One region of the Asaia sp. HumB genome, then DNA from elsewhere that is predicted to be linked to it. Evidence: riboswitches for the same ligand, from Rfam matches in the RefSeq annotation. Region 1 holds a riboswitch; the other holds the start of a gene.
The links. Region 1 has a riboswitch for S-adenosylmethionine ahead of P5689_RS08730 (low specificity L-threonine aldolase). Riboswitches for the same ligand answer to the same signal wherever they lie in the genome.
Positions count from the first base shown of each region.

Region 2: it holds a riboswitch for S-adenosylmethionine, as region 1 does, so the genes downstream of both, metZ (O-succinylhomoserine sulfhydrylase) here and P5689_RS08730 (low specificity L-threonine aldolase) in region 1, are expected to answer to the same signal.

Region 1 is NZ_JARPML010000002.1:1,683,449-1,698,506, reverse strand. It holds gene addA (double-strand break repair helicase AddA) at 1-316, opposite strand, end outside; gene addB (double-strand break repair protein AddB) at 313-3,294, opposite strand; gene tsaE (tRNA (adenosine(37)-N6)-threonylcarbamoyltransferase complex ATPase subunit type 1 TsaE) at 3,291-3,722, opposite strand; gene P5689_RS08745 (glucosyltransferase domain-containing protein) at 3,931-5,466, opposite strand; gene P5689_RS08740 (glycosyltransferase family 2 protein) at 5,486-6,418, opposite strand; gene P5689_RS08735 (trimeric intracellular cation channel family protein) at 6,530-7,168, opposite strand; gene P5689_RS08730 (low specificity L-threonine aldolase) at 7,165-8,190, opposite strand; SAM-I-IV-variant riboswitch at 8,249-8,360, opposite strand; gene P5689_RS08725 (NAD(P)/FAD-dependent oxidoreductase) at 8,570-9,592, shown strand; gene alr (alanine racemase) at 9,651-10,796, shown strand; gene P5689_RS08715 (D-amino acid dehydrogenase) at 10,793-12,052, shown strand; gene P5689_RS08710 (SDR family oxidoreductase) at 12,139-12,972, opposite strand; gene P5689_RS08705 (hypothetical protein) at 13,199-13,495, opposite strand; gene typA (translational GTPase TypA) at 13,718-15,058, opposite strand, start outside.
Region 2 is NZ_JARPML010000002.1:442,855-457,912, reverse strand. It holds gene P5689_RS03395 (sugar porter family MFS transporter) at 1-614, opposite strand, end outside; gene P5689_RS03390 (hypothetical protein) at 1,103-1,321, shown strand; gene P5689_RS03385 (diguanylate cyclase) at 1,453-4,380, shown strand; gene apaG (Co2+/Mg2+ efflux protein ApaG) at 4,340-4,813, opposite strand; gene metZ (O-succinylhomoserine sulfhydrylase) at 4,850-6,037, opposite strand; SAM riboswitch at 6,105-6,184, opposite strand; tRNA gene P5689_RS03370 (tRNA-Gly) at 6,289-6,362, shown strand; gene P5689_RS03365 (hypothetical protein) at 6,389-6,952, opposite strand; gene P5689_RS03360 (2OG-Fe dioxygenase family protein) at 7,012-7,770, opposite strand; gene P5689_RS03355 (NAD(P)/FAD-dependent oxidoreductase) at 7,797-9,032, opposite strand; gene argJ (bifunctional glutamate N-acetyltransferase/amino-acid acetyltransferase ArgJ) at 9,396-10,631, opposite strand; gene P5689_RS03345 (peptidylprolyl isomerase) at 10,771-11,691, opposite strand; gene secA (preprotein translocase subunit SecA) at 12,054-14,801, shown strand; gene P5689_RS03335 (YebC/PmpR family DNA-binding transcriptional regulator) at 14,838-15,058, shown strand, end outside.

The DNA of each region.
Region 1 (15,058 bases):
GGCGGGACTGCAGCCGATTGGCCATTTCGGCGGCCGCCGCCCGCGTGAAAGTTAGACACTGAATGCGGGCAGGGTCACAGCCGGGCAGAAGCACGGGGGAGCCTGTTTGCGGGTCGGGTACCAGAACAGGCAGCATGAGCCGCAACAGGCGGTCGATCAGCAGCTTCGTCTTGCCACTGCCTGCCGAGGCCGAGACAAAAACCGAAGCCAGCGGGTCGGACGCCAGACGCTGGATGTCATTGGCCGATGCAATAATCTGGGCATTGCCTGGTGGAGTATTATGCGCCAGGGCGTTACTTGCCGGGATCTGGCTCATTCTCCGCCCTCCTCGCGCGCCGCACTCCATTCCGACACACGCGCCAAATGGGCGTAATCGCTGTAGCGCGGCACATAATCCGGGTGCGGGTGTGAGCGATACGCTGTTGCCGGGTTATCGAAAGCCTCGATACGTCGGCGCAACCTGTCGAGGGATGTCTCGACCAGATCGGCGAGATCCTCCGGTTTGCGCGGTACCGAGAGCTCCTCACCGCGGTTCCGGTCGCCGGTCAGCCGCCAGTAAAGCAGAGAGGCTGTCTCGGCGGGCGGCAGGCCGGCAAAACCACCAAGGCGCAGCATGGCGGCTTCCAGCACAAGTTGCGAGCTCCACCCGGCCTCCACATCGCTCACCTTTGGCAGGCTGCCTGTCTTGTAATCGATGATGGTCGCCCGCCCGTCAGATCCGATCTCGATCCGGTCCGCGCGTGCATTGAGTTTGAAGGGTGCATAGGGCGGCGTCAGGGTCAGGGTGCCTTTCTGCTCCGTACTGATCCGGGCCGGTTTCTCTCGCCCGGCCTCACGCTCGCAAACCCAATCGGCAATACGCATCAGGCGCGGGCGCCACCAGGCTGCAAGAGCTGGCCGAAGGTCTCGCCCCTCCATCGCCTTGAGCAACGCTGCATGAAGCGCCCTGCCCCCGTTTTGCCCTGCGGCCAGCCAGGCATCGATGCCGTCATGCACCACCACACCGATATCCGAGCGGTCCGCTGCCTCTTCCAGAGCAGGCAGGGCTCTCAGGCCCAGCACGTGACGGGCATAGATCGCATAGGGGTCACGCAGCCACAGATCGATTTCCGTTACCGACAGCCGCCTTGGCCTGCGGGCCACAGGCGGGCGCGGTTCAGGCGGCGGCACCGGACGGGCTGCCCCTTGCGGCTGGTCCAGATGGGCCTGCCAGGAAAGGGCCGGATGGCTGGGCAGGTTTTGCCCCCGTCCTTCAAGCAGGGCATCGAGACGCACAAGCCAACGTGCCGGAACGGCAGGTGCCCCATCGCGTCGCGATGCGCTCGACAGGACAATTTCCTCACCCGACAGAAACGCTGTGGTGAAATCATGCGCGGCCGTGCCCACCAGTCGTTCTGGCGAAGGCAGGCCTGCGCGCGTGCGCATCGGGCGGCTGAGCCACGGGCCGGGATCGGTGGCAGGCGGCCATATCCCCTCATTGAGCCCACCCAGAATGACAAGATTGGCAAACTGCAACCGGGCCTCAAGCACACCCAGTATCGAGACCCGGGGGTGAAGGGCTTCGCCATCGCGCCCCTGCAACACACGCTGGCCAAACACCATCTGCCCCGCCATCGAGGCGAGCAGGAAGGCAGGCATGCCCGCCAGACCCTGCGGCGGCAGAACGGCACCATGAGTCATCAGGCTGGCGACATGGCGCGACAGGGCGTGGCCCTCTGCCCCAAGCCAGAGGCGCTCTTCACCCGGCTGATCCTGTGTCGTGGCCAGCGCCTCTGCCGCACGAACGAGCAAGGTGAGCAGATCCGGCAAGGGAAGATCCCCACATTCCAGAAGAGGCGACATCGCCTCCGAAAGCCGTTCCAGAAAATCCGATAGTGGCTCGACCTGATCGGGGCTGTCTGCCGTCTCTGCCGCGCTCTGGTCCTGCTTTTGCAGCGCAAGGCGCAGTCCGGCCATGCCGGGTTGTGGCGCAGGACCGCGCAACACCAGTCGCTCGAGGCGACGCGCCGTGGCACGACAATTGCCCGGTGTGCTGCCCAGCGCGACAAGCGGATGCTTGAGCAGCGCCAGCAGGGCAACGGGGGCCAGATTGGCGAAAGCCGCTTCAGCCACAAGCCGCAGCAGGATGGAAGCGGGCGTGAGTGCCAGCGCCTCACCTGCGCTGTCATCCGCGACAATACCGTAACGCAGCAGTTCCGTTGCCACGCGGCGCGCCAGAGCGCGGTCAGGCGTTACCAGTGAGGCCGTCCGGCCGGGAGTCTCCACCGCATGACGCAGGATCATGGCGAGACTGGCGGCCTCCTGCTGCTGGTCATCAGCATCGACACGCGTGATGCCGGCCAATGGTAGAGAGGTCGGGCTCTCTCCCCAGGCTGAGAGGCCTTCCATCGGGCGCATGAACAGGCTGGTCAGGGCGGCGCGCGCCTGAAGGGCCCGGGCCGCAGTCTTATCGGCGTTGGGCGGGAGGTCGTCCCAAAGCACGATGGTTTCACGGGAAACACCCAGATCGCTGACGAGACGTCGAAATCCGGATTGCGGATGGCTCTCCGGCAATGTGTCCCACAGCGTTTCAGGCAGATCGAGATCCACACCGGGCAGAATGACACAGCCCTTAGGCGCATCGAGCACCGCACGCAGGATGGCACAGACGGCAAACATGCCATCGGTGAATCCGACAGCCCAGAGCGGCCCCTGAGGCGGGGCATCGCGCCAGCGCGCCGCCTGCGCCTGCAGGACCGCCACCTGCCGTGCGACAGGGTTCATCAACCCGGTTTCCTGCAGCCATTGCGGCCAGGCCTCGGTGACGATGTGCAGAAACTGCAGCGTTTTATGCCAGTGATCGGCAAAGCGTGGCTCGGCGGCATCGGGCAGACGCTCGCGCAGATCGACGCCAACGCGCTCGGCATCATCCATCAGCTCTGCAAGGGCAGAAGCCAGCGGCCAGGCCTGCTCCAGCGTCAGGTCAGCGCTGAATACGCCTTTAGCCTGAAGTACCAGCGCTGCCAGAACCGACAGGCGGCGCAGCTTGTCCACCGCAGGCGGGAAGGAAAACGCCTCGGCTCCCGAAAGCGCCAGATCCTCCTCGTTCACATCACCAACCGGCACGATGCGGGGTAGTCGTGCTGCCTTACCATCCAGAGAGCGCAAAAACGCCTCGGTGAGATTACGGGCAGCGCGTCGGCTCGGCACGAGAATCAGCGCATTATCGGCCTCCTGCCGCGCCGGTCCGGCCAGCCAGCGACGCGCCACATCGTCGAGAAAGGAGCGGTCGGGTGGAATCGTCGCCAGTGTCACAGCCGGCCGTCCCACCCCGTAACCTGCGCCAGCCTCTCCGTTTCTCCCGGCCCCGGCAAAAGGGTCAGATGCAGGGCATGCGAAGGAAGCTCGTCACCCGCGCGCTCGGGCCACTCCACCAAAATGATTCCTTCCTGAACCTCGTCCCATCCCAGTTCGAACAGGGCATCAGGTCCGTCCAGCCGCCAGAGGTCGAAATGCGCCACGGTGGCCTTCGGCAGTTCATAAATCTGCACCAGAGAGAATGTCGGGCTCGGCACCTCGAGCGAGGGATCATCCGCCAGTGCACGCAAAAACGCTCGGGCAAAGACGCTCTTGCCCATACCCATCTCGCCATGCAGCGCAATCACATCCCCCCGCCGCGACAACTCTGCCAGACGGACAGCAAGGGCTTCGGTGGCGGGCTGATCGGGGAGGTCAAATTGCATCATACAATCAATCTGGTGCTAAGGTCATAGAAAGTGGATACATGCTCGAACCATACGCTTCAAAATTCCCGAAGCGATGCCTCGTATCATTGGTGATTTATCCGCCCTTCCCCTCCAAACCAATCTCTGGCTTCAAGGCTTAAACCACCTGCTGCAGAGTGCTCCCGCGACGCCAATTAAGATATTTACACAACACCAATGGAAACTGTTAAGTATTCTTTTCTGTACGAAGGTATTTAAGGGCATCACCCATATTCAGTATTAATATGTCCTCTTTGTGCGGGGCGTCATCAATTTTGCCAACTATTGCGCGTCCAAGACCTATGGGAACTCCCTGAGAGGTCTTTTCGAGAATTGCCCAAGCCATTCCTTGCGGAACCCACACCTGCATCGAAGAAGGTAGTCCGAACTCATCATATCTCAGAACCGGTGATAGTTGATCTTTCCAGCTTGACGGCACCAAATAAAATTTCTGAGCCTGATACAATCCTCTTTGGCTCAGGAGGTAGTTTTCTACCAGCGTCAATTCTTTTACCTGAGGCTTCACAAAATATTCATTAACATTTCTATGCGCCACAAAACAACCAATAGTCAAGTAGATACAAGGAATTACTGTACAGACGAATTTTAACTTAGTAATGTAACACAATTCATATATCGACATAAAAACCAAAATGATGATTACAGAATCTAATCCGACCTGAGATCTATAACTCGCCCAACTTTCCTTTATGATGAGATTTGGCAAATAAGACAAAATAATAATTACCCCCATAATAGACAAGTTTTTTATTACTATTAGGGGTCTTTTAAATTTTACGATACAAGCAGCAATTATCATCAATACCACAAGCAAAATATACCATATATTCGGTGAAATCGAAAATAGGTTCAGTGCGTTTGGTATAACTTCTTCAAGGAACCACTCTGCTTTTCCCACATAGTCTGTAACGAGAGCAGACCTGTTAAATTGTGGAAGGTCAGAAAAGAATACTCTAGGAAGGATTTTGCTTGAACCAAAATCCACTACGAGGGCGGCACCCATCACGAACAACGATCTGATCATCAGCTTTAGCTGGTTTAGACTGGTTCCCCTCAATAAGATTCTGGGCAACAAAAATGCCCAAAATACCATGCCGGCTGGTTGATAAATAAAAACAGCGCATACAAGAAGAGCTAATGAAGTTGCTACCCGTTGAAAGTCTGTTTTCTCTGGGAGAGATAATGCACTTAATCCCGCAAGAGAAGCAGCCCATGGGAATATGGAAGTCACTGTCCAAGCGGAATAAACTTGAAATGCCGGAGACAATCCACACGCAACGGATGCAGGGTAGATCACTCCCAAAGGAATATTAGTATATCTCTTTAAATTATGATACATAAGCAAGGCAAAAAACGATGTACCAAATATAGATATCAATCTTATCCAACCAAGGTCTGATATATCACCAGCAAGGCTAAATATAAGACTATAGATTGCGTATATTGGTCGGCCGCCTTGCACTATCCCTATAATCAAAGGCATAGGGTTTGAATGACCCATATCATTAAAGAACGTATAGTCATCTGAAAATGCGTAATCCGCAGATACAACCACTCCATATGTGATTACGTACACGATCAAAAACAAGAAAAAAGATAAGATATACTCATACTTATTGAATAACTTAGTTATTTCCTCCATCGACCTAACACCCTCCAGTTCTTTTATTCTTATTTTGAATTTTGCAAACTTGTCTTTCACAGTAATTCTCTGAAACATCCTATATCTGATGAAGTTTTCGAACTATATAATTTGGTCGCCGCTTCGTTTCCATATATATTCTACCAATGTATTCGCCCAATAGCCCAATACTAATCATCTGCACAGATCCGAAGAACATGATGGCGACAAAAATCGAGGCATATCCCCGAACAGAAATACCGAAAAACAGTGTACTAACAATAATATATGCTGCGTATAAAAAACAGAGAACTGAACTTAGAGCCCCGATATATGTCCATATCCGCAGTGGCACTGTAGAGAAACTGGTGAACCCCTCCATAGCTAGATTCCATAATGCAAGGCCTGAAAACTTCGTCTTCCCTGCAGACCGCTCTGCGCGAACATAATCGATTGTAACGGTCTTGAATCCTATCCAGGCAAATATACCTTTCATAAATCTCTGTCGTTCTGGTAGCCGCTTTAACGCATCAACGACTATTCGATCCATCAGTCGAAAATCCCCAACATTTTCAGGGAGACTGATTTTCGATAGGCGATTATGAAGCTGATAGAACCAGGCTGCTGTCTTGCGTTTGAGCAGACTATCTGTCGATCTATCTATCCTCCGTGCAAGGACGACCTCAGCTCCAGACCTCCAAGCCTCTATCATTTCACCTATGAGCTCGGGAGGGTCCTGCAGGTCTGCGTCAATCGGTATCACAGCAGCACCCGCCGCAAAATCCATTCCAGCCGTTAGAGCAGCTTCCTTGCCAAAATTGCGAGAAAGCTCCACGAGCTTGAAGCGGCTATCCCTCGAAGAATAAGAGATTAACTTCGCAAGCGTCAGATCTACACTGCCATCGTCTACGCAGACTATCTCCCATTTTACATCGGGTATACTTTCTACAATTGCTAGAATTGTACTTACGAATTGGTCGATAGTCTCCACTTCGTTATAAAAGGGGACAACTAGGGAAATCAGCTGGGCCACGTGATGCTCTCAATCTGGATAAATACCCTATACCGTAATCTCGTTTTAGGTAACAAGCCCGACACAGATTCTCGATCTCTACTTACTAACGGATCGAACTATATCATATCCCTAACGCCTGTAGGTGGGCAGATCGATCTTGCGCACAATGGCATAGCCACGCAGAGCAAAACCCAGTGTTACAGCCACTGCGCCAGCGAGAACTGGCGATACCCCGATACCGTTCAGGCCAACATAAAGTCCCGCAGCCAGCGCGGCGGCGGTGACATATAATTCCGGACGGATCACGATCGAGGGCAGGCCGGCCAGAACATCGCGTATGATGCCGCCCATACAGGCTGTCACCACGCCCATGATGGCGGCAGGTAGCCAGGGGATACCGTAGGCAATGGCCTTGGCAGCGCCGTAAACGGCATAGGATGCCAGCCCCAGCCCATCGAACCAGTCGATCGCCCGTTCGTGCCAGTAACGATGCGGGGTGAACCAGACCAGCAAGGCTATACCCAGACACACAGCCAGAGGTGCTGTCGCATGCATCCAGAACACCGGAGCGCCAATCAGCAGGTCACGCAACGTCCCGCCGCCGACCCCTGTCATGGCCGCGAAGAAGGCGAAGGTCACGATGTTCTGCCGTGCCTTGGCTGCCACGAGCGCGCCGGAGATCGCAAAAACTGCCGTCCCTGCCATATCGAGATCCGACAGGGTGGAGGCCGATAATGCATGGATGGAAGCAAGTGTCGCTGGGCTCACGCGGCAAGGGCCTCGATATCATCGGCAAGCTGCGTCACACGGGCCGGGTCGGCATCCCATGCAAACATGAAACGCGCGCCCCCGCCGATGAAGGTGTAGAAACGCCAGCCCCGCTCGCGCAGCCCCTCCAGCACGGCCTCCGGCGCCTTGAGGAACACTGCATTGGCCTGCACGGGAAACATGAGCGACAAGCCCGGAAGCGCCTCGATACGCGAGGCCAGGGCACGGGCGCAGCTATTGCCATGCGCGCCATTTTGCAGCCAGGCCCCGCTTTCGAGCAGACCGATCCAGGGCGCGGAAATAAAGCGCATTTTCGAGGCCAATTGCCCGGCCTGCTTGCAGCGATAGTCGAAGCCTTCGGCAAGGGCCGAGTCGAAAAACAGAATGGCCTCGCCTACCCCCATGCCGTTCTTGGTGCCACCGAAACACAATACATCCACACCGGCCTGCCACGTCATCTCGGCAGGGGTGCAGCCCAGCGCCGCGCAGGCATTGGCAAAGCGTGCGCCATCCATATGCAGACGCAGCCCGAGCTCACGGCAGGTTTTTGAAATGGCGCGTATCTCGGCCAGGGAATAGACCTCGCCCGTTTCGGTCGGCTGGGTGATCGTCACCACCTTAGGCTTGGGGTAATGGATATCGCTGCGACAGGTTGCCAGCGCCCGGATATCCTCGGGGAAAAGCTTGGCATGATCGGTCCGCGCCACCAGAAGTTTGGAGCCATTGGAGAAGAACTCAGGGGCTCCACACTCATCGGTTTCGACATGGGCGAAAGACGAGCAGATCACACTGTTATAGGACTGGCAGAGCGCCGCCAGCGCGAGTGAATTGGCCGCCGTGCCGTTGAAGGCAAAGAACACCTCGCAGCGCGTCTCGAACAGTGCACGAAAGCTGTCAGCGGCGCGGCTGGTCCATTCATCATCGCCATAGGCCGGAACGGAGCCTTTATTGGCCTGATGCATGATGTCCCATACTTCGGGGCAGATACCGGCATAATTGTCACTGGCAAATTGCTGGGCCACAGGCTGGAAATCCTTGCGCTTCTGAAAAAGCAGTACGGGCTTGCGGCAAGGAGGGTGTGGCGTGTCCCGAGATTGCCGGAGCGGCCACATCTCTCCGGTTGCCCGGAGATACCACCTTGCCCGGGAGCAGGTTGGCGCCGGTGAAACGATACCGGCTCTTGATGCTGGTTCTCTCGTATCAAAGCCCCAGCGCCACGGCAAGGGTGAGCCTCTTCGGCCATATGTTAGCCGACAATCGCCTGCAAACAGAGTGACACGGCCCAACAGGCACACAAGCCATATGAGGGGGGTGCATCGCAGGAAAGAATGTGGTTTCTTTCAGCCTCGTTGCGAAGCATGACCGGGCCAACAGGCCGGACAGATATGGATGACAGCTGACATGGGCCAGACCCCTCTCGACATCGATGTAGCCATTATCGGTGCAGGGCCGACCGCGCTTTTTGCCGCGTTCGAGTGCAGCATGCTCAAACTTTCCTGCGTGCTGATTGACGCGTTGAGCGAGATTGGTGGCCAATGCGCGGCGCTGTATCCTGAAAAGCCGATCTATGACATTCCGGCGCACCCCTCGATTGAAGGCGGTGCCCTGATTGCCGCGCTCGATGCCCAGATCGCCCCCTTCGATGTACCCCGCCTTCTGGGCCAGCGCGTGGAAAAGCTGTCGGGCCAGCGCGGCGCCTTCACGCTCGAGACAGACAAGAACAATGTGGTGACGGCGCGCGCCGTGATCATAGCGGCAGGAGCGGGTGCGTTCGGCCCGAATCGCCCGCCGCTCGATGGTCTCGATGCCTATGAGGCGAGTGGCGCTGTTCAGTATTACGTGCGCAAGCGCGCCGATTTTGCAGGCAAGCGCATTGTGGTGGCAGGCGGTGGCGATTCCGCCCTCGACTGGGCGCTGTCGCTCTCCGACATTGCGGAAAAGATCTACCTGCTTCATCGCCGCGACCGCTTCCGTGGTGCGCCCGAAACCCTCTCCCAGATCGAATCCCGTGTGGCTGAAGGGCGTATCGAAAAAGTCGTGCCCTATCAGCTTTACGCATTGCAGGGCGAGAATGGTGCCCTTACCGCGGTCGATGTGATCGATCTCGAGGGCCAGACCCGTCGCATCGAAGCCGATACGCTGCTGCCTTTCTATGGTCTCTCGACCGATCTCGGCCCAATTGCCACCTGGAATATCGATACCGTGCGCAGCACGATTCCCGTCACGCCCTCCAGCATGGAAACCAGCCTGCCGGGCGTTTTTGCGATTGGTGACATCGCCACCTATCCCGGCAAGCTGAAGCTGATCCTGCAGGGGTTCAGCGAGGGAGCCATGGCAGCCCATGCCATTCACCCTATCGTCCACCCCGATCAGGCCCTTCACTTTGAATATTCCACAAGTAAGGGTGTGCCGTCAGGGTCTTGAGCCGTGACAGGGCCCCGGTTTAGTATGATCCCGAAATGATCGAAAGACGCGAACCCTGATGACAACCCAGCCAGACGAGGCGCAAACCGACGCAGTCAGACGTGCCGGTGGATGGCTTCGTATCGACCTCGACGCCATCAAGCAGAATTACCAGCTGCTGAAATCCCGTGTGGGACCCGATGTCGCCGTCGGGGCCGCGGTGAAGGCGGATGCCTACGGGCTGGGTGTGACGCGTGTCGCCCCAGCCCTCTATCGCGCCGGATGCCGCCGGTTCTTTGTTGCCACCGTTCAGGAGGGGCTGGAGCTACGCCCCATTCTGGCGGCCGATGCTGCCATCTGTATCCTCAATGGCCCGGCACCAGGCAGCGAGGCGCTTTTGCAGGACAAAGGGCTCACACCGGTTCTGAACAGCCTCGACCATGTGCGCCGCTGGGCCGCGCTGGGCCGCGATACGGGCGTGCGCTCCCCCTGTCTGCTTCAGCTCGACAGCGGCATGTCGCGCTTCGGTCTGTCCGAGGCCGATATCGATACGCTCATTGCTGAAAACACCCTTGCCGATCTGGCCATTGATTACATCATGAGCCATCTGGCCTGCGCGGATGAATACCATTCGCCGCGCAATGAGGGACAGCGCCTACAATTCGAGGCCCTGCGCCGCAAGCTCCCGGCCCTGCCTGCCAGTCTTGCAGCGTCGAGCGGTATCTTTCTGGGGGAAGCCTTCCATCATGATCTGGTCCGGCCTGGTTATGCCCTCTATGGCGGCAACCCGACCCCGGATCGCGCCAATCCCATGCATCCGGTTGTCACCCTGCTGGCCGGCATGGTGCAGGATCGCTGGATCGCCCCGGATGTGGCGGTAGGCTACAGCGCGCGTTTCATCGCGACAAAGCCCACGCGTATCGCAACCCTTTCCGTCGGCTATGCCGATGGTTTCCACAGACGCGGCGGTGGCCTTGCCAGCGCCGTTCTGCCTGACAGCCCTGATATCCTGTTGCCCATCGTGGGGCGGATTTCGATGGACTGCATGGCGCTGGATCTGACCGCGCTGGGAGACAGCCCCCTGCCCCCCGGCACCGGTTTCGAGCTGATCGGCCCCCATCGTCCGCTGGACGAACTGGCCGCGGCACTGGATACGATCGGATATGAGTTGCTGACCGGACTCGGGAAGCGCTTCCATCGTGAATATATCGAGAGTTCACAATGAAGATCATCGTCATGGGCGCCGGTGTCATCGGCGTCACCACAGCCTGGTATCTTGCCGAGCAGGGTCATGAGGTCGAGGTCATCGACCGTCAGCCGGGCGTCGGACTCGAAACCTCTTTCGCCAATGCCGGTCAGGTCTCCCCCGGCTATTCCACGCCCTGGGCCATGCCGGGCCTGCCCCTCAAGGCGATGCGCTGGATGCTCGAAAAGCATGCGCCGCTGGTTGTGCGTGCTGCCGCCGTCAACATGCCGATGCTGCGCTTCATGACGCAGCTTCTGACCAACTGTACCCATCATGCCTATGACATCAACAAGAGCCGTATGCTGCGCATTGCGGAATACAGCCGTGACTGTCAGGCCGAACTGCGCCGCAGCACCGGCATTACCTATGACGATGGACAGAAGGGCCTGATCCAGCTCTTCCGCACCGACAAGCAGATCGAACATGCCCATGAGGACATGCGCCTGCTTGAGGAAAGCGGCGTTGCCCACGAATTGCTGGGCATGGACGACGTGCTGAAATACGAGCCTGGCCTCGCCGGTGCGCGTCAGATTCTCAAGGGTGGCCTGCGTCTGCCCGGTGACGAATCCGGAGATGCCTATCTCTTCACACAGCGCCTTGCCGCCATGGCAGCAGAGAAGGGCGTGAGCTTCCGCTTCCGCACCGAAATCGAGGCCATCGAAGCGGCGAGCGACGCCATCTATGGTATCCGCACCAGTGCGGGCCGCCTGACAGCCGATGCCTATGTGCTGGCACTGGGCAGCTACTCGCCCCGCCTGCTCAAGCCCATCGAACTCGACCTGCCGGTCTATCCGGTCAAGGGCTACTCGCTGACAGCCCCGATCACCGATGAGAGCCGTGTCCCGACCTCTACAGTCAATGACGAGACCTACAAGGTTGCCATGACGCGCCTTGGCGATCGTATTCGCATTGGTGGTACGGCGGAGCTGACCGGGTGGCGCCTCAAGCTGAGCCAGGACCGTCGCGAAACGCTCGAACTGTCGTTCAACGACATGTTCGGCGGTGCCGATCTGAGCCGTGCCCGCTACTGGACCGGGCTGCGCCCTTGCACGCCGGATGGCACACCCGTCATTGGTCCGTCCGGGCGCTACAGCAATCTGTGGCTGAACACGGGCCACGGCACGCTGGGCTGGACCATGGCCTGCGGCTCGGGTCGTATCCTCGCCGACCGTATCAGCGGCAAGCGCACCGACATCCCCTCACTGGATCTGTCGCTGGACCGCTACACGTCCTGAAGCCACATAAGGCTTTGGCCTAAGTATGAGAGGGGGATCCTCCCCCTCGAATGCCTTCCTGCCGGGCCTCGCGGAAACACCAATGCTCAGCCCGGTGCAGATAGTTGCCCCGCACGCATGGCCGCGATAACACCGCCATCGATCAGCAGATCACCCCCCGTAATGAAACCGGCATCCTGCCCAAGCAAAAAATGAGCCGCGATTGCGATCTCATCAGGGGGTGACATACGTTTCGCCGGTGAGGCCTCGACCATGGCGCGATAGGCGTCACCCGATGCGGAAGCCAGTTCATGCGTGGCAAGCGGGGTGACCACAATCCCTGGGCTTATGGCGTTCACCCGCGCACCGCGTGTGCCCCATCTCACCGCCTCGGCCTGCACCCTCAGACTGTTTGCGCGCTTGGCAACGATATAAGCCACCATACTGTCAGTGATGACATCAGGTTGCAGGCAGGGCAGCTCAAGCAGTGAGGCCGCAGGGGTCAGCGCCAGTTGCGTCTCGTCCGACGGGGAAAGTGGATGGGGCATATGCCCTGCCATGCTGGCAACGATCAGGCCTGATCCACCAGAGGCAATCACCTCGCCAAAGGCCTCAAATACCAGTGCAGCACCGTAAAGGTCGACTTCAAGCACCTTGGCGGGTGGCGCCATATTGGGCGAAACGCCAGCCGTATTGATCACCTGCATGACCGGCCCCATTGCAGCAGCCATCTGGGCAAGTGTGTGAACGCTTTCTGGCGAGCAGACATCGATCACCTGGGTTGCCACGTCATAGCCGGCGTCGCGCAGGGTCCCAGCCGTGCGTTGCAACAGAGCCTGATCGATATCGGCCAGGAGCAGATGCTTGCCCATGCCCTGTCGTCGCGCAATGGCCAGACCAATACCACCCGCACCGATGACGACCACGATTTCCCTGCTCACTATCCCTGTCTCCCGTTCCCGTATGGGTATGCCTCTTAAAGAAGCATCGCCGATGGAGAGAGGTATAAAGGCGAGCATTACCGGTGATTAGACGCCCCGTTCAGCGTGAACCTATATCGATCATTCATCAATCGGCCAGGAAACCAATGAGATAGACCCGAAGTGACAGGCACAAAAAAACGGGGCCTTTTCGGGCCCCGTCTTTCAAACTCGATCATGTGATCGATCAGTTGCCTGCAGCGTCCTTTTCGGCGGCAGCTGCTGCACCCTTCTTGTGGTGCTTGTGCTTGTGCTTGTGCTTACCCTTATGCGTGGCAGCCTTGTCTTCCGTCGGAGCAGCGGGAGCTGCTTCAGAGGCCGGAGCCGGGGCCGTAGCTTCCGGAGCAGCAGGCGCGGCTGCCGGGGCAGCGGGAGCTGCAGCAGCAGGGGCGGCTTCCTGCGTGGTCTGAGCGAAAGCAGGGGCGCTCAGCGTCATGGCAAGAGCGGCAACACCGGTAAGAAGACGACGATTGAAAACGAGCATAAAACAAGCTCCAGAATACGAATTCACATAATCACAGGCGTCAGTCAGACTGTAGAACAGGCCGCCTGCACTTATGACGTTACAAACGCTATCAGTATTTTTCAGTCTCGTCTTGAGGAAAATTAGATAAAATACGTGTAATCGCACCGTAAAGGCATGTTTATGCCTTAATGCCGACACGATCATAAAAAAAGGCCACCGAATGGTGGCCTTTCCTTAGTGTCAGGCGTCTGACTTGACTTTCGACATACGCTTGCGCTCATTCGGGTCCAGGTAGCGCTTGCGGATACGTACGGCGGAAGGCGTCACCTCAACCAGCTCATCGTCCTCGATATAGGCGATAGCCTGCTCAAGGCTCATCTTGCGCGGCGGCGTCAGAAGCAGCGCATCGTCCTTGCCTGCGGCACGGATGTTGGTCAGCTTCTTTTCACGGACAGCGTTCACATCGAGATCGTTCTCGCGCGAATGCTCACCCAGGATCATGCCCGTGTAGATCTTCTCGCCAGCTTCGACGAACAGCGTGCCACGATCCTGCAGCGAGAACAGGGCGTACTGCGTGGTCGCACCGTCTTCTGCCGAGATCAGCGAGCCGTTGCGACGGCCATCGATCGTGCCTGCATAAGGCTTATAGCCCGCGAACAGACGGTTCATGATGCCCGTGCCGCGCGTGTCGGTCAGGAACTCGCCGTGGTAGCCGATCAGGCCGCGCGACGGGATGAGGAAGGTCAGACGGACCTTGTCACCACCCGACGGACGCATGTCCTGCATCACGCCCTTACGCATCGACATCTTTTCGACGACCACGCCCGAATAGGGCTCGTCAACGTCGACCAGAACCTCTTCGTACGGCTCTTCACGCTCGCCGGTCTCTTCGTTGTTACGGAAGAGAACGCGCGGGCGACCGATGGTCAGCTCGAAGCCTTCGCGACGCATGGTCTCGATCAGCACGCCAAGCTGGAGTTCACCGCGACCGGCAACCTCGAAGGCTTCGCTTTCGGCACTCTCGGTCACCTTGATGGCCACGTTGCCTTCGGTTTCCTTGAACAGACGGTCACGGATCTGGCGCGACGTCACCTTCTTGCCTTCGCGACCGCCCAGAGGGCCGTCATTGATGCGGAAGGTCATGGTCAGGGTCGGCGGATCGACCGGGGTCGAAGGCAGCGGCGCATCGAGAGCCGGGTCTGCAATAGTGTCGGGAATGGTGGCGTCGGACAGACCGGCCACAGCCACGATATCACCGGCTTCGGCTTCATCCACCGGCACGCGGTCCAGACCGCGGAACGACAGCAGCTTGGTCAGACGACCCGTTTCCACGATCGTGCCATCGGGGCGCAGCACGCGCACCGGCATGTTCACGCGGGCGCGGCCCTGCTCGATACGACCCGTCAGGATGCGGCCCAGGAAGTTGTCGCTTTCGAGAATGGTCGAAACCATGCCGAACGGCGCTTCCTTATCGAGGCCCGGCGTCGGCACGTGGCGCAGCACCAGGTCGAACAGCGGGGACAGATCCTTGCGGGGGCCGTTCATTTCCAGATCGGCCCAGCCCTGACGGCCCGAAGCGTA
Region 2 (15,058 bases), 1.2 Mb from region 1:
AGCATCAGCCAGCGCGGGCTGTCAGGAAGGAAAAGTGAGCCCACAAGGAACACGGCACCCGGAACGGCGACGATACCGAGCATCCAGCGCCATGACCCCGAATAGGCGAACATGGCGTCCGAGATGAAGGCGAGCAAAATCCCGATGGTGATCATGAGCTGATACACCGAAATCAGGCTGCCGCGATGCTGTTCGTCAGCCACTTCCGAAATGTAAAGCGGTGCCACGAAGCTGGCGATACCAATGGCGAGCCCGAGAATCGCACGCGCGACGATCAGCAGAGTGACAGAATGGGCCACGACACAGCAGATGGCGCCGATCACGAACAGGGCAGCACTGAAGACAAGCGCCTTTTTGCGGCCGAGGCTATAGGAAAGACGCCCGGCAATGAGTGCCCCAAGGGCCGCGCCGAACATCATGGAAGAAACGATCCACTCCTGAGCGGTATCACTGGCCTGAAATTCCTTGGCAATAAAGCCAAGGGCACCGGAGATGACGCCGATATCGAGACCGAACATCAATCCTGCGACTGCCGCGAGAATTGCAGCAAGCATCATTTTTCCAACCAGCGGAAGCTTCGTTTCTACTGGGTTGGACGAGGTAACGTTACTCATATGAGAAGACCTTAGTCGAGAAAGCCGGGGGCCGGGCCTGCAGAGGAATCGCTGTTGTCACACAAGAAATCCCAAAGTCCGTGTGATCTTTAAGGGTTTGTCACGTTAATTCAAACCAAAATCGTTGTGATCCATATAATGGGTCACCGGCTGTGTCTGGAGCCTGGTTCAAGCGGGGGCCGGTCAGGGACGAGCAGTGAGTCGGTGCGGGCTCAAATAGCGACTTAGTTCATACACGAAAAAAGAAAGTAACCGGCATTGATGGGAATATAACCCATTGTAAGAGATTACCCCTTTCCGGAATCTTGTCGCTATATCGTAAATAAAAAGATAACATAAATACAAGATAAGTAGAGATAAATACAAATTATTCTTATCTGATATAACTCTACCTTAGAGTCATTCCATAACTGGTCGAGACTTGTCAATAAAACGGGTCCATACATTGCTCAAGCAATAAAGCTTTCGCATGTAAATGGATTCTTCTCATGTCTATTCGCATTCACGCTGCAAAAACTTTTTCGGCACTTGCCTTTTCAGGCGCTGTCTTTGGTCTGGTCTCGCTGGCTTCTGCCTCCACGGGGCATGAGCTGCGCGATGGGGTAACGGCCACCTCGAGCCTTGCCTATGCTGGCCCGCGTCCGCCTGCCGGTCAGAAGTGGGATCCGTGTGAGATGCAAGGCGCGTGTGTGGTCCGCAAGGTTTGAGGTTGCGAGTTTTTAACGACGAAACGCAGCTGTTATATTAGTGTGCTTTCAGAGGGGCACATCCCTGCGTTGAGGAAAAAGACCTGAAACTCGTTTCGAGCATCGATCAAGATGGGTGAGGCTCAGTGCCGATGGTGCTGGCCTCCTTTTATCATGCCCTGAGCGCGGCTCTGCGTTGGGCTGTGATCGTGTTCCTGCTACTCTGCAGCTTCGCGAAGATGGCCCTTGCGCGCGACGCCGACCTGCCCATGCAGAGTTTCACGCAGCGTGACGGGGTGGATAGTTCCTATATCTTTGGCCTGGCTCAAGACCACGAGGGCTATCTGTACCTTCTGACCCAGAGATCGCTCTATTTTTTCTCCGGGCAGCGCTTTTATCAGGTTAAGGTTCAGGAAACACCCAATCAGCCTAATTTTGCCGATAGTGTTCGTTTCCTCCCCGATGGCCGGGTTGTGGTTCTCCAGCGCGGAGGGCTCAAGATATCCCAACGCGCGACAAGTAGTCGGGTATCGCCCTTATTGCTGCGTTTCAGGCGCTTGAAGACCCCCGGCCTGGGACGTATCGAGAATGTCTTTCTCGATGCCGGACGACTGACCGTTGTCGATTCTCAGGGTGTGCATCTGTGCGAAACCCCGGAGGATAGTATCCTCTCCTGTCAGGCGCCGATGGCTGGCAGCGCGCGGGCGCTTGTCTACCAGATTGGTGATCGTGTTTTCTATCGCGAACCCGGCGGAAACCAGATGCGCGACCTGACGGGGCTTCGGGTCTTCAGGCTTCCCTGGGATGCCGAGATATCCGGTTCACCGAGCAGCCATGCCGATCGCAGTTTTTATGCGTTCGAGCGCTATGCGTTGCTCGTGCCAAATGTCGATGGCACCTTCGCCAGACTGCCAACAGATTGGGTGCTTGATCAGGGAAATCTCCGCGAGCGCCCGAGTTTTGTCGTGGAGACGCCGGATGCGACGGTGTTCTTTGACGGCAATCGCCTGCGCTCGTTCAATGGGCAATACTGGACCCTGCCCAATCATGACCTCGGCAGGGAGCAGGATATTCATTTTGCGTATGCTGACCGCAACAGGCAGCTCTGGACTGTTCAGGACTCTGTCGAACTGGTCAAGCTCGTCGGTTGGGGAAGTTGGGAAAACCTTGAACCACAGAGCATACGGTCTGTCTGGTCTGTATTGTCCGGGCCCGAGAGAACACTACTTCTGACAGATCAGGGACTGTACCAGCTCGACCGGAATGAGCTCGGCGAACGCCTGAGGGAGGGAAATTTCTTCTTTGGGCTGTCCGATGGCAGGTCGGGATACTGGATGCCCGTGGACGATCGCGATCTGCTGCATTGTCTTTTCCAGTCGGGACACTTCGCGTGTGACCGGAAAATGCCAGTGCAGCGAATTCTTGGGCTGGCACTGTCTTCCAGGGATCATACGCTCTGGATCGCATCCGATGACGGGATGCTGGCTATGCCCGGGGACGGTACGGCCCAGCCAAGCCTTGTTGAAGACGAGAATGGTCAGCCGCTCAGCAAGCCAGCGAGCGCCATAGCGCTTCGTGACGATGGCACCCCGTGGGCAATCATAGGTAATGCCCTTTACAGAAGAGGGGCAAACGGCCGATGGCAGCCGGTGCTCACACACTGGGCCAACGGGCATGATTTTTCCCCGTTGACCATGGTTTTTTCGTCCCATGACGATCTCTGGGTCGGGGGCGTGCGTGCGCGCACCGGGCTTGTGCATATCCATCTGGATGGCAACCGCATCGGTAGTACCCGTCAGATCGGGGTGGAGTGCACCGGTTCACAGATCATCTTCAGCCTGCTTTGGGATCGCCACAGACGACTATGGGTTGGCACCGAAAACGGGCTTGCGGCTTACGATGGGCGGCAATGGATCAGGGTGACGCGGGATGATGGGTTGATTTCCGCAAATATCAATCAGCAGGGTCTGACTGAAGATCCTGACGGGTCCATCTGGATCACCACGACGAGAGGCGTCTCACACCTCCTGCATCCGGAGCATCTTTTCGAACCAACGGACCTCAAGCCTGTCTTTATCGAGGCACGTCTTGGTGGGGCCGTATTGCCGGAACACGCCATCCCTTTCACCCGCGACCCTTTGATCGTGACGCTCGGGACGCTCAATACTGCGCTCGCCTCGACAACCTATTTTCGTTATCGCCTCGAGGGGGTCGATCAGGACTGGGTCACCACAACCACGGGTGACATACGTTACAATTTCGTTCCACCCGGTCATTCAAGGCTGATCGTTCAGGCAATCAATGACAGCCGGAATATCATCTCCCGTCCCATCGTTCTTGAAATCAGGATGGAGCGGCCCTGGTGGATGGCTTGGCCACTCATTACCCTTTACGTCGTCTCTGTCGTGGTTCTGCCCTACACGCTCAATCGGGTTCGCTTCCGCTATCTTCTCAAGAGACAAAAGCGCCTCGAAGCGCTCGTCGATGAACGAACCGGTGAGATGCGTGCGGCGCAGGCTGCCCTTGAGCAGCAGGCGCGCCAGGACGGGCTGACACGACTGATGAATCGCCGCACGGCCGAAGCCAGTGTGCTGCGTCTGCTCGAACGCAAGGGACGGCCCGATTATGAAGGATCTCATCGCTCGGTAACGCTGGCCCTTTTCGACGTGGATTATTTCAAATCGATCAACGACACCTTCGGCCATATGATCGGCGATGAAATCCTGGCGGAAATCGGCGCACGTCTGTTGCGAGACAAGCTGCCAGAGGAAATCATTGGTCGCTATGGCGGTGAGGAATTCCTGATCGTCATACAGGGGGATTTTGCCTCCACGCGCCGTCGCGTGGAACTGTTGCTGGCGGGCTTGAGTGACCATCCTTTCGAGACAAAGGTTGGTGCTCTGACAATCGGGTGCAGTGCCGGCCTTGCGCGCAGTGTGCCGGAAATCGAGTCACCCCGCGAGGTGTGGATGGAAGCCCTCGAAAGGGCCGATCAGGCGCTTTATCGTGCGAAGCTGGAAGGCCGCGGGCGTCTTGTCGTCAGTGAACAAGACCAAGACGATGAGGACTATCAAGACTGAAAGCGGGAACGACGACCTCGAAGCGTTCACCCGTGGCGGGCACGATCATGTGGTACATCCCGCGCATGAAGCCACACGCTGTGGGCAGGGCCACGCCCGATGTATATTCGAAGACTTCCTGCGCGATGAGAATGGGCTGCTCGCCGATCACGCCATCGCCATGAATATGGTCGGTCTTGCCGCGCCCATCGGTGATTTCCCAGAACCTGGTCAGAAGCTGGATCGTCTCGCTGCCGCCATTCTCGATCCGGATATGATAGGCCCAGGCAAAATGATGGTCTTCCGGCTGGGATTGGTCCTCAAGCCAGAAAGTGCGCACAGAGACCGTCACCCCCTGGGTTGTGGCCTCGTAGCGAGGCGCAGCTTCCATGGCTTCGGCAAGGCTCGCTTCAGGGTCGGCCACGAGGCGGGGAGGGGCGGGCTTTTGTGACATGCCCGCCTTGTATGCCGATGAAGCGCTGGAAAGCAATCAGCCTTTGAGCGCAGCAAGCCCTCGCTGAAGATCTGCAATCAGGTCGCTGGCGTCTTCTAGCCCTACCGAGAGACGGATGGCGCCATCCGTAATCCCGAGTTTTGCGCGCTCGGCTGCATCGACCTTGGAGTGAGTCGTCGTAGCGGGATGGGTGGCGAGAGACCGGGCATCGCCCAGATTGTTGGAGATCGCAATCAGCCTAAACGCATTGAGGAAGCGGAACGCTGCCTCACGGCCGCCTTCAACTTCAAAAGCGACCAGTGAGCCGCCATTGAGCATCTGCTTTTCAACCAGGGCGCGCTGGGGGTGAGAGGCAAGGCCCGGATAGGCAACACGGGCAATACCCGGCTGGTTCTCGAGGAATTTTGCCACTTCGCTGGCATTGTGAGCCATGGCGTTGACGCGCAGAGGGAGTGTTTCGAGCCCTTTGAGCAGCACCCATGCATTGAACGGTGAAAGGGCGTTGCCTGTATTGCGGGTAAAGGGCTGGAGAACTTCCTCAATCCACTGCTTGCGGCCCAGAACAGCGCCGCCAAGAACGCGGCCCTGCCCATCGATATGCTTTGTGCAGGAATACAGAACCACGTCGGCCCCAAGGGCCAGAGGCTTCTGCCCGACCGGTGAGGCAAACACGTTATCGACCATCAGCAACGCGCCTGCCTCGTGGGCGAGATCGGCAATGCGTTCGATGTCCAGCACGTCGAGCATCGGGTTCGAGGGGCTTTCGATCAGCACCGCACCGGCTGGCTGCGAAAGTGCTGCCTCCCACCCGGCCCAGTCATCGCCATCGACAAGCACAGTCTCGATGCCGTAGCGCGGCAGCAGATTGGTCACGATCCAGTAGCACGAGCCGAACAGGGCGCGGGACGCAACCACACGGTCGCCCTGTTTCAGATGGGACAGCAGGGCGGATGAGACCGCCCCCATGCCACTGGCTGTCACGATGCAGGCCTCGGCTTCTTCCAGCAGGGCCAGGCGTGACTGAAGGGCATCGGTCGTGGGATTACCGAAGCGGGAATACTGGTAATGGGTGACGTCGCCGGTGAATGTGGCGGCTGCCTGCTCGGCGCTGTCATAGACAAACCCCGAGGTGAGGAAGATGGCTTCGCTGGTTTCGCCATGTTCGGTACGGCTGACATCCTCGTGCAACAGACGTGTCGAGGGACCGAAATTATTTTGAGTCATGGGATGGAAACGCTCCAAAATGCACCGTGATCCGAAGGGTGCGATTCTGGCCGTGGAAAACCTGGAACCAAACTGGTTCCGGGCCTCTTTAGCGCTGTTGTTTAGCCTCGCCGCAATCCGGCCGTTCAAATCGCGAGGGTTCTGCCGCGTGCGGCACCACGGTAGTGACTATGCGCAAAGGCAGTGTCTGTCGTCAACCGGCAGTGGGACGATTGCATAGCGCAAGCGACTGGGATAGAAGGGGCACCGTTGCGGGTGTAGTTCAATGGTAGAACGGCAGCTTCCCAAGCTGCATACGAGGGTTCGATTCCCTTCACCCGCTCCAATTTCCCGAAAAACTGGGTGCTGAGACTAGCCGCGAAGAAGTTTCTTCTTCGGGGTCTCGTCTCCCTTGTCCTTACTATCCTTGTCCGCCTTTTGCGGTGCCGGCGCCGTGACAGGCGCACCATCCTGGTAGGCTGTTCCATTCCAGGTCCAGCGATCATTCTTGTCGATCAGCAGATCATGCATGCCGTTGTGACGGCTCGGCAGGACAGATATGGCCCCGCTTACCGAGTCGAGCACAAGCTTCCAGCCACCCTTGTGACGCAGATAGACCGAAGTGGAACAGCCCGCCGAACCGCAAAGACGGGCGGATTGCAGCTGTACGAAAAGTGCCATATCACCCCGGTCTGTCGAGAGTGGTGCCGAGGCAACCAGAACGACAGGTTGATCATCATGTTTGGCGGCATCCGCCAGATCGCCCGCACTCAGTTGACGGGCCTCCTGATCGAGATTGGTACCAGGCTGCGCCGTGAGAATGACGGGATGCGGCCCATTGCCTGATGGGGCCGACTTCTGATGCGTCCGGGCCAAGACTGGTGCTGCTATAAGGCCCATGATGGCAATTCCCGTCACTACCACACGAAAACGCATCGGATTGTCTTTCATTTTGCCCGCACGAATCGCAGGGGCCGTTTTTTCACGCCGGTTTATTACGCATGTCTGAGCGTAACGACCAGTACATCACGATAGGCCGGGCGGGCTGGGTCGATTGGCTCGACGGGGGTGACCCCGTGGTACACACGATGGTCATCGACCAGAGCCGTGTCGAGGGGGGACTCGAGCGTAAACGAACCGACTTCCTGACGATGATCGTCGTGAATCGTCGTGACGCCGGAAGCGACATTTTCGCGACTGACCATCAGAACGAAAACCCAGTCTACACCATCACGATGCATTCCCTCCGGCGTGGGGCGGCCCTGATTGCCAGCCTGAGCCTCGATACGGAACTGATGCACTTCCGCATGCCAGCTGTCGGGTTGCGTGGAGGCTGGCGTCATACGTAATGCCAGAAGATGGGCGGCATTGAGAATGGAAAGCATGACCGGATGAGAGGCTATGGCATCCTCTATGGGGCCAAACCAGCGTTCGATTCCGCCATTGAGCAGGTTGTAGTCGCGGCTCTGATAGTGGGGCTGATGACGCTTGCGGTCGATACGCCCACCCGCCAGGGCATAGGTGGCGTAACGCCGTTTGCGATAGCGTCCGCCATCCGCCATGTACCGGTCGAGCCCGAGCCGGTTCCAGCTCTCGGCGAAGCGCGCCCAGTCCTCGAAACCGAAAGACTTGAGGAAGGAGCGCATGTCGGGCCCACGCTCGAAGGCAAAGCCACGCGCCTGCAGCGTGGCGACCATATCATCGAGGCGTTGCGCCTCGGCGGGGGGGAGGGACTGTGACCGTTGCAGGGGCATGAAGCGAGACTACCGTTGATCGGGTGTTACTGGTCCAGACGAGGGCGGGTCGGATTCAGATGAGCCTTGAGGAAGGCAGCTGTTCCGCGGGCCAGTCCCATGACGCCAATCTGATGCTGACGGAAGATCAGATCATGAAGCCATCTCGGGGCGAGGCCGCGCAGGAAGCCGCCACCGAAACTCGTCGAGGCACCAACCATGCCCCACCCGTTATAGTCTCCCAGAGACACGACCGCACCACGGTCACGGTAAACAAATGTCGAGGGCTCACGGCCCTGAGCGATGACCGGTATGGCGCGGCCAAGATAGATACCCTGCTGGCGTGCAACCTGCGCTGTGGCGGGAAGCGGGGCGTCGTTGATACGCGCGCAGTCGCCGAGAGCAAAAATTGACGTGTCGCTCGTGGACTGCATGTGATGGTTCACGACAAGCTGGCCGCCACGGGCAATTTCGAGCCCCTCGAACAGTTCGGTTGCAGCACTGGCGCGCACACCGGCAGCCCATACACGCAGCGAGGCCGGGATGACGCGCCCGTCCTTGAGGTGAAACCCTTCCTCATCCACTGACGTCACCATGGCCTCGGTCAGAACGGACACGCCCAGAGCCTCGAGCTGTTTGCGCGCATCGTTCGAAACGCGCTCGGGGAAGGCGGGGAGAATACGCTTGCCCGTCTCGATCAGGGAGAGGCGCAGCACGTTGCGTCTTGCATCCTTGCCATAACCGGGAGCGAGATCGATGGCGCTGCACAATTCGGCGGCGAGCTGCGTGCCGGTTGCGCCACCGCCGACAATACCGACTTCAAGCTTGCGGTTGCTGGCCGCGGCATCACGGAAAGCTGCCCGGAATTTCTCATGGAACGAGCTTGCATCGGGCAGTGAGTCGATAAAGGTGCAATTGGTCATAACGCCCGTAATGCCGAAATCATTCGAGCGCGAGCCAAGCGAGACCACCAGCATGTCGTAGGGTACGATCTCGTCATTCGCGAGGCGTATCTCGTGCTTCTTACGGTCAACGCTGCTCAGCGAACTCTGGATGAAGCGGAAGCCGAAACGGCGGCTGGCCTCCACGAAGGTCGTACAATCCCGCGTTTCCTCACCCGTACCTGCTGCAAATTCGTGCAGCATGGGTTTCCAGTAATGGACGGCGCCCTTGTCGATCAGCGTGGTTTCGATGTTGCGATGGCGGCCGCGACCGAGGGTCATCGCTGTTTCCATCCCGGCAACACCGCCGCCGATGATGACCACGCGAAATCCATTAGCCATGAAGTTTCCTCCGCAGTGTCGTCCGGGCAGGAATTACGACACTGATATGATTGCTCTTGTTGTGAGCGCGTCTCGCTCTCAACCCATAATGTGGGAGCAATCAACGCGGTCGTCCAGACGCGAGATGCGTCGCAGCGATCAAAAAAGGACGAACACGGTACTAAATCAGAAAAGGATGAGGCGCAATGCCGCACGCAGGCACTGAGAATGGACGCAGACGCGGTTGAACAGAGGCCTGTCCGCTGGATTCGGGAGAGGGGGGGGGAGCGCCTAAGCGCTCGGGCTCCAGTGGTCACGCAGAAGAGGACCGCTAGAGCGAAGGCCGCCATGCTGGGCCCGGTTGGCGGGCCCAGCGGTCGTGGCTCAGCTCCGGTAGGAGCCGTTGATGTCGATATAACTGTGAGTCAGATCACAGCTCCAGATCTGTGCGTGGCCATTGGCCAGCCCGAGATCGATCTGGATATCGATGTCCTGACCCTTCATATGGGCTACCACGGGGGTTTCATCATAGCCTTCGACAACCGTTCCCTGTCGGGCGATCCAGACATTGCCGATGGCGACGGAGAGTGTGTCGCGATTGGCTGGCTCACCACTTTTGCCTACGGCCATGACGACGCGGCCCCAGTTGGCGTCCTCACCGGCAATAGCCGTCTTGACCAGCGGGGAGTTGCCAACGGCGAGCGCGATCTTCTTGGCCGATTCGTCTGAAACGGCACCGCTCACACGCACCGTGAACATCTTCGTTGCCCCTTCACCGTCACGAACGACCATCAGGGCCAGTTCGAGCAGCAGGGAATCGAGGGCTTCACGGAAAGCCGCCAGTGCCGGATCGGTAAGGGAGGTGATCTCGTCATGACCGGCCTGCGCCGTGGCGAAAACCAGCACCATGTCTGACGTTGATGTGTCGGAATCGACCGTAATGGCATTGAAGCTGCGTTCTGTGCCCTCGCGCAGGAGCGATTGCAGCACATCATGGGAAATTGCGGCATCGGTTACCACAAAGCCCAGCATGGTGGCCATGTCGGGTGCGATCATGCCGCTGCCTTTGGCAATGCCCTGCAGGGTGACGGTCTTGCCCCCGATCTCGACCTGCCTTGTGGCAGCCTTGGGAAAGGTGTCGGTGGTCATGATGGCGCGGGCGGCGTCTTCCCAGCCTTCGGGCGAGAGCACCTCATAGAGCTGAGGCATCGCATCACTGATGCGCTCGGCATCAAGCGGTTCGCCAATGACGCCGGTCGAGGCAAGAAATACCTCTGTTGCTGGACAATGCACGACACGCGCAGCGGCGGCCGCCGAGATTTGCGTGGCGATCACGCCCGCGCGGCCGGTAAAGACGTTGGCATTGCCCGAATTAACCACCAGCGCACGCGCCTTGCCCTGCGCCAGAGCTGCACGGCTCCAGTCGATGGGAGCGCCGGGGCATTTGCTGCGCGTGAACACGCCCGCCGCCGTTGTGCCGGGCACGAACTCCATCATCATGAGGTCAGTGCGATCCCTGTAGCGGATCTGCGCGGCAACAGCGCCCAGCCTGACACCAGCCACCGGCAGAAGGCGCGGCAGGGGTTGGGCGAGGGGGGAGCGGGGGAGGGCTTTTGCCATGATCTGTCTCCGAGCTTTAAACGTCGGAAAGAGGATGCACGGCTTGGGGCTCAGGTCCAGCCCCCCGCCCCGCAATGGGGCGAAAAGACCGGAATTCTGAGTGAAAAGTGAGCGTTAGGCGCTCACCTCCATGTGGCGATTACTTCTTCGCCGGGGCTGCAACCGGGGCATCGCTGATGGGCTTGCCCTGGGCGTCGTAGCGCACGATCTTGACCTTCTTCTGCGCGTCATCGACGATCTTGCGCACGTTGTCACGGATCAGCTGCTGACGGATTTCGTCATGCACCTGGTCCAGCGGCGGCACAGGGGCTTCGCGCGAGGCCAGAACCTGAATGACGTGCCAGCCATACTGGGTCTTGACCGGGGTCTGGCTGATCGTGCCGGGCTTCATGGCGAAAGCGGCCTTCGAGAATTCCGGCAGCATGTCGTCTTTCTTGAACCAGCCAAGATCACCGCCGCTTGCGCCCGATCCCTTGTCGGTCGAAAGCTTCTTGGCGAGATCCTCGAACTTCGCGCCCTTGTCGAGCTGCTTGATCACGTCCTTCGCGGTTGCTTCATCGGCCACAAGAATATGGCGGGCATGAATTTCCTGCTCACCCTTCTTGGAGGCGTAATTCGCCTGATAGGCCTGCTTGATGGCGTCTTCCGTCACCAGCGGCGCAACCTTTTCCTGCAGATAGGCATTCTGCAGCGCGTTGTCGGCGGCATCCTGCATCTGGGCCTTCACGTCCGGCTTCTTGTCGAGGCCTTCCTTGAGTGCGTCGATCTGAATGGCCTTCTGGCTGACCAGCTGGTTCAGCAGGATATTGACCAGCGTGTTCGGCGGCAGCTGGCGCGCCTGCGGGGGCAGGCTGGCAGCAGCGTGCTTGACGTCATCAAGATAGATCTTCTGTCCATTGACAGAGGCAATCAGCGGGTTGGCATCGGCAGGGGCAGCCGGGGCAGCGGCCGGAGCCGCATTCGCCGGGGCGGCAGGCGCAGGGGCTGCGAAAGCCGGAGCCGCCAGAGTCGTGCCGGAGATGAGAGCGGCGCAGAAAAGGGCCGGGCGGGTAAGCCGCATGGAGAAATAACCTCGAAAAACTCGTGGAACTTTGTCCAGCATGGCGCAGGCTTGGGCGCTCGGCAAGGCCGACAGGGGCGCGATATCGGGTTTTGATAGCGCTCTTCATGAAGAAAACGTGCGTTGCGGGGCTTTGAGCGACGCTGAACGCCATGCTGCTCGGTTGACCGGGGCAAGGGCGCGCCTTATCTCATTTCCCGCGTGGACAATCCCGATCCGGCTTCGGCGGATGTTTCGCGTGACCGCCTTGACCGATCGCCGCCTCTCAACCGGGCGAATTCATCGGTGCAGGCGGGTCGGGATGATCCGCACTCCAGTTCGCGGTCCTGCTTCTAGCGGACCAGTTCGCCAGAAGGACAGTCATGTTCGCTCGTATTGCCCGCGCCATGTTCGGCACCGCCAATGATCGCTCACTGAAGGGCTATCAGAAGCGCCTGCCTGAAATCAACGCGCTTGAGCCTGCCATTCAGGCTCTCGACGATGATGCACTGCGCGCAAAGACCGAGGAATTCAAGGGCCGTATCGCCGGAGGTGAGAGCCTCGACAAGATCATGCCCGAGGCCTTCGCCGTGTGCCGCGAGGCATCGCGCCGTGTGCTCGGCATGCGTCATTTCGACGTTCAGCTCGTGGGCGGCATGGTGCTTCATTCCGGCCGTATCGCTGAAATGCGCACAGGTGAAGGCAAGACGTTGGTGGCGACACTTGCTGTCTATCTCAGTGCGCTGGCCGGCAAAGGCGTGCACGTTGTGACGGTGAACGACTATCTGGCCAAGCGCGATGCCGAGGAGATGAGCAAGCTCTACAGCTTCCTCGGCCTGACCACGGGCGTGATCATTCCCAATCTGTCGGACGATGAGCGCCGCGCTGCCTATGGGTCGGACATCACTTACGGCACGAACAACGAATTCGGCTTCGATTATCTGCGCGACAATATGAAGTACACGCTGGAAGAAATGGTCCAGCGTCCTTTCTATCATGCGATCGTCGACGAGGTGGATTCCATCCTGATCGATGAGGCGCGTACACCGCTCATCATCTCCGGGCCTGCCGATGACAGCTCCGAGCTGTATCGCGGGGTGGATGACGTGGTGGTTCAGCTCGTCAAGCATCCCGAGGCCTTCGAGCGGGACGAGAAGCTGCGTACGGTCATCCTGACCGAACAGGGCTCAGACATGGTCGAGGAAATGCTGCGTGAGGCCGGCGTCCTGCATGAGGGCGGCCTTTATGACGTGCACAACATCGCCGTCATGCACCACGTCCAGCAATCCCTGCGTGCCCACACACTTTTCGCCCGCGATGTCGAATATATCGTCCGTAGCGGCAAGGTGGTCATCATCGACGAGTTTACAGGCCGCATGATGGATGGCCGTCGTTATTCCGACGGGTTGCATCAGGCACTTGAGGCCAAGGAACACGTCGAGATCCAGCCTGAGAACCAGACGCTGGCCTCGATCACCTTCCAGAATTATTTCCGCCTCTATCCGAAGCTTTCGGGCATGACCGGCACGGCCATGACCGAAGCTGACGAGTTTGCCGAGATCTATAAGCTCGATGTGGTCGAGATTCCCACCAATCTCCCCGTCGCGCGCAAGGATACGGACGACGAGGTCTACATCACGGCCCGCGAGAAGTTCGAGGCTGTAGCGAACCTGATCCAGGACGTCGCAAAATCAGGGCAGCCGGTGCTGGTGGGGACGACCTCCATCGAAAAGAGCGAGCATCTCTCCAACCTGCTCAGCTCCAAGAAAATCCCTCATTCCGTGCTGAACGCCCGCTTCCATGAAATGGAATCGCAGATCGTCGCACAGGCCGGTGCGCCGGGCGCCATCACCATTGCCACCAACATGGCGGGACGTGGTACGGACATCAAACTCGGCGGCAATTTGGATATGCTGATCCGCCAGAGCCTTGAGAAGATCGAGGATGAGGCAGCGCATGAAGCCGAGGTCCTCCGTCTGCGTGAGGAAATCGCGGTCAATCATGGCAAGGTCAAGGAACTTGGCGGCCTGTATGTGATCGGTACCGAGCGCCATGAAAGCCGCCGTATCGACAACCAGCTGCGTGGCCGTTCCGGCCGTCAGGGTGATCCGGGGGCATCACGCTTCTTCCTGTCGCTCGAAGACGACCTGATGCGCATCTATGGCGGCGAGCGCATGGGCGCGTTCTGGACCAAGCTGGGCATGAAGGAAGGCGAGGCCATTGTTCATCCCTGGCTGAACAAGGCGCTTGAGCGTGCCCAGAAGAAGGTTGAAGCGCGCAATTTCGACATGCGCAAGAACGTCCTGAAATACGACGACGTCATGAACGATCAGCGCAAGGAGGTTTATGCCCAGCGCCGCGAATACATGGCGATGGACGATGTATCGGGTATCCTGCAGGAACTCCGCGAGCAGAGCATCGAAGAGATGGTCCATGCCCGCGTGCCCGAGAAGGCCTTTGCCGAACAGTGGGAAAGCGAGGCGCTCGAAGCCGACCTGCAGTCGCTGCTCAACCTGACCCTGCCGATTCGCGAATGGGCAAAGGAAGACGGCATGGATGCCGATCTGATCATCCAGCGTGTGGAAGAGGCGGCCACGCAGGCGCAGGCCGCACGCTCGGCCAATATTGGCCCGGAGATCATGCGTCATATCGAAAAGCAGGTGCTGCTCACCTCGTTTGACGGGGTGTGGAAAGAGCATCTTCACGCGCTTGATCAGCTGCGTCAGGGCATCGGCCTGCGCGCCTATGGTCAGCGTGACCCGCTCAACGAATACAAGCACGAAGCCTTCCAGCTCTTCACCGCCATGCTGGACGACATGCGTATCCGCGCCACCTCGACCATGTCGCGCATCGAGGTGGTCCAGCAGGCCGATCCGTTCCCCGGTTTCGATGGTCATGCCGGTTTCGAGGGGCAGCAGATCTTTGCGTCCTCCGATGAGGGGGCCTCATCGGCCGGGCTTGAGCCGCGGCAGGTAGGCATGCAGCCGGGCGGGATGTTCCAGGCCCCGGCAGCCATGGGCATGAATGTGCCCGAGGCCGAGGGCAGCTATGCGCAGGAAACCCCGCGCAATGCGCCCTGCCCGTGCGGGTCGGGCAAGAAATTCAAGCATTGTCATGGCCGTCTGGCCTGAAGAAGAACGAACAGTCATACGGTTTAGGAGGCTCTGATGGCCGGTCATTCGCAATTCAAGAACATCATGCATCGCAAAGGTGCGCAGGACGCCAAGCGTGCCAAGCAGTTTGCGAAGATCCTGCGTGAAATTACGGTTGCTGCGCGCTCGGGCCTGCCTGATCCGTCATCCAACCCGCGCCTGCGCGCCGCCATGATCGCGGCCCGTGAAGCCAACATGCCCAAGGACAATGTCGAGCGCGCCATCAAGAAGGCCAG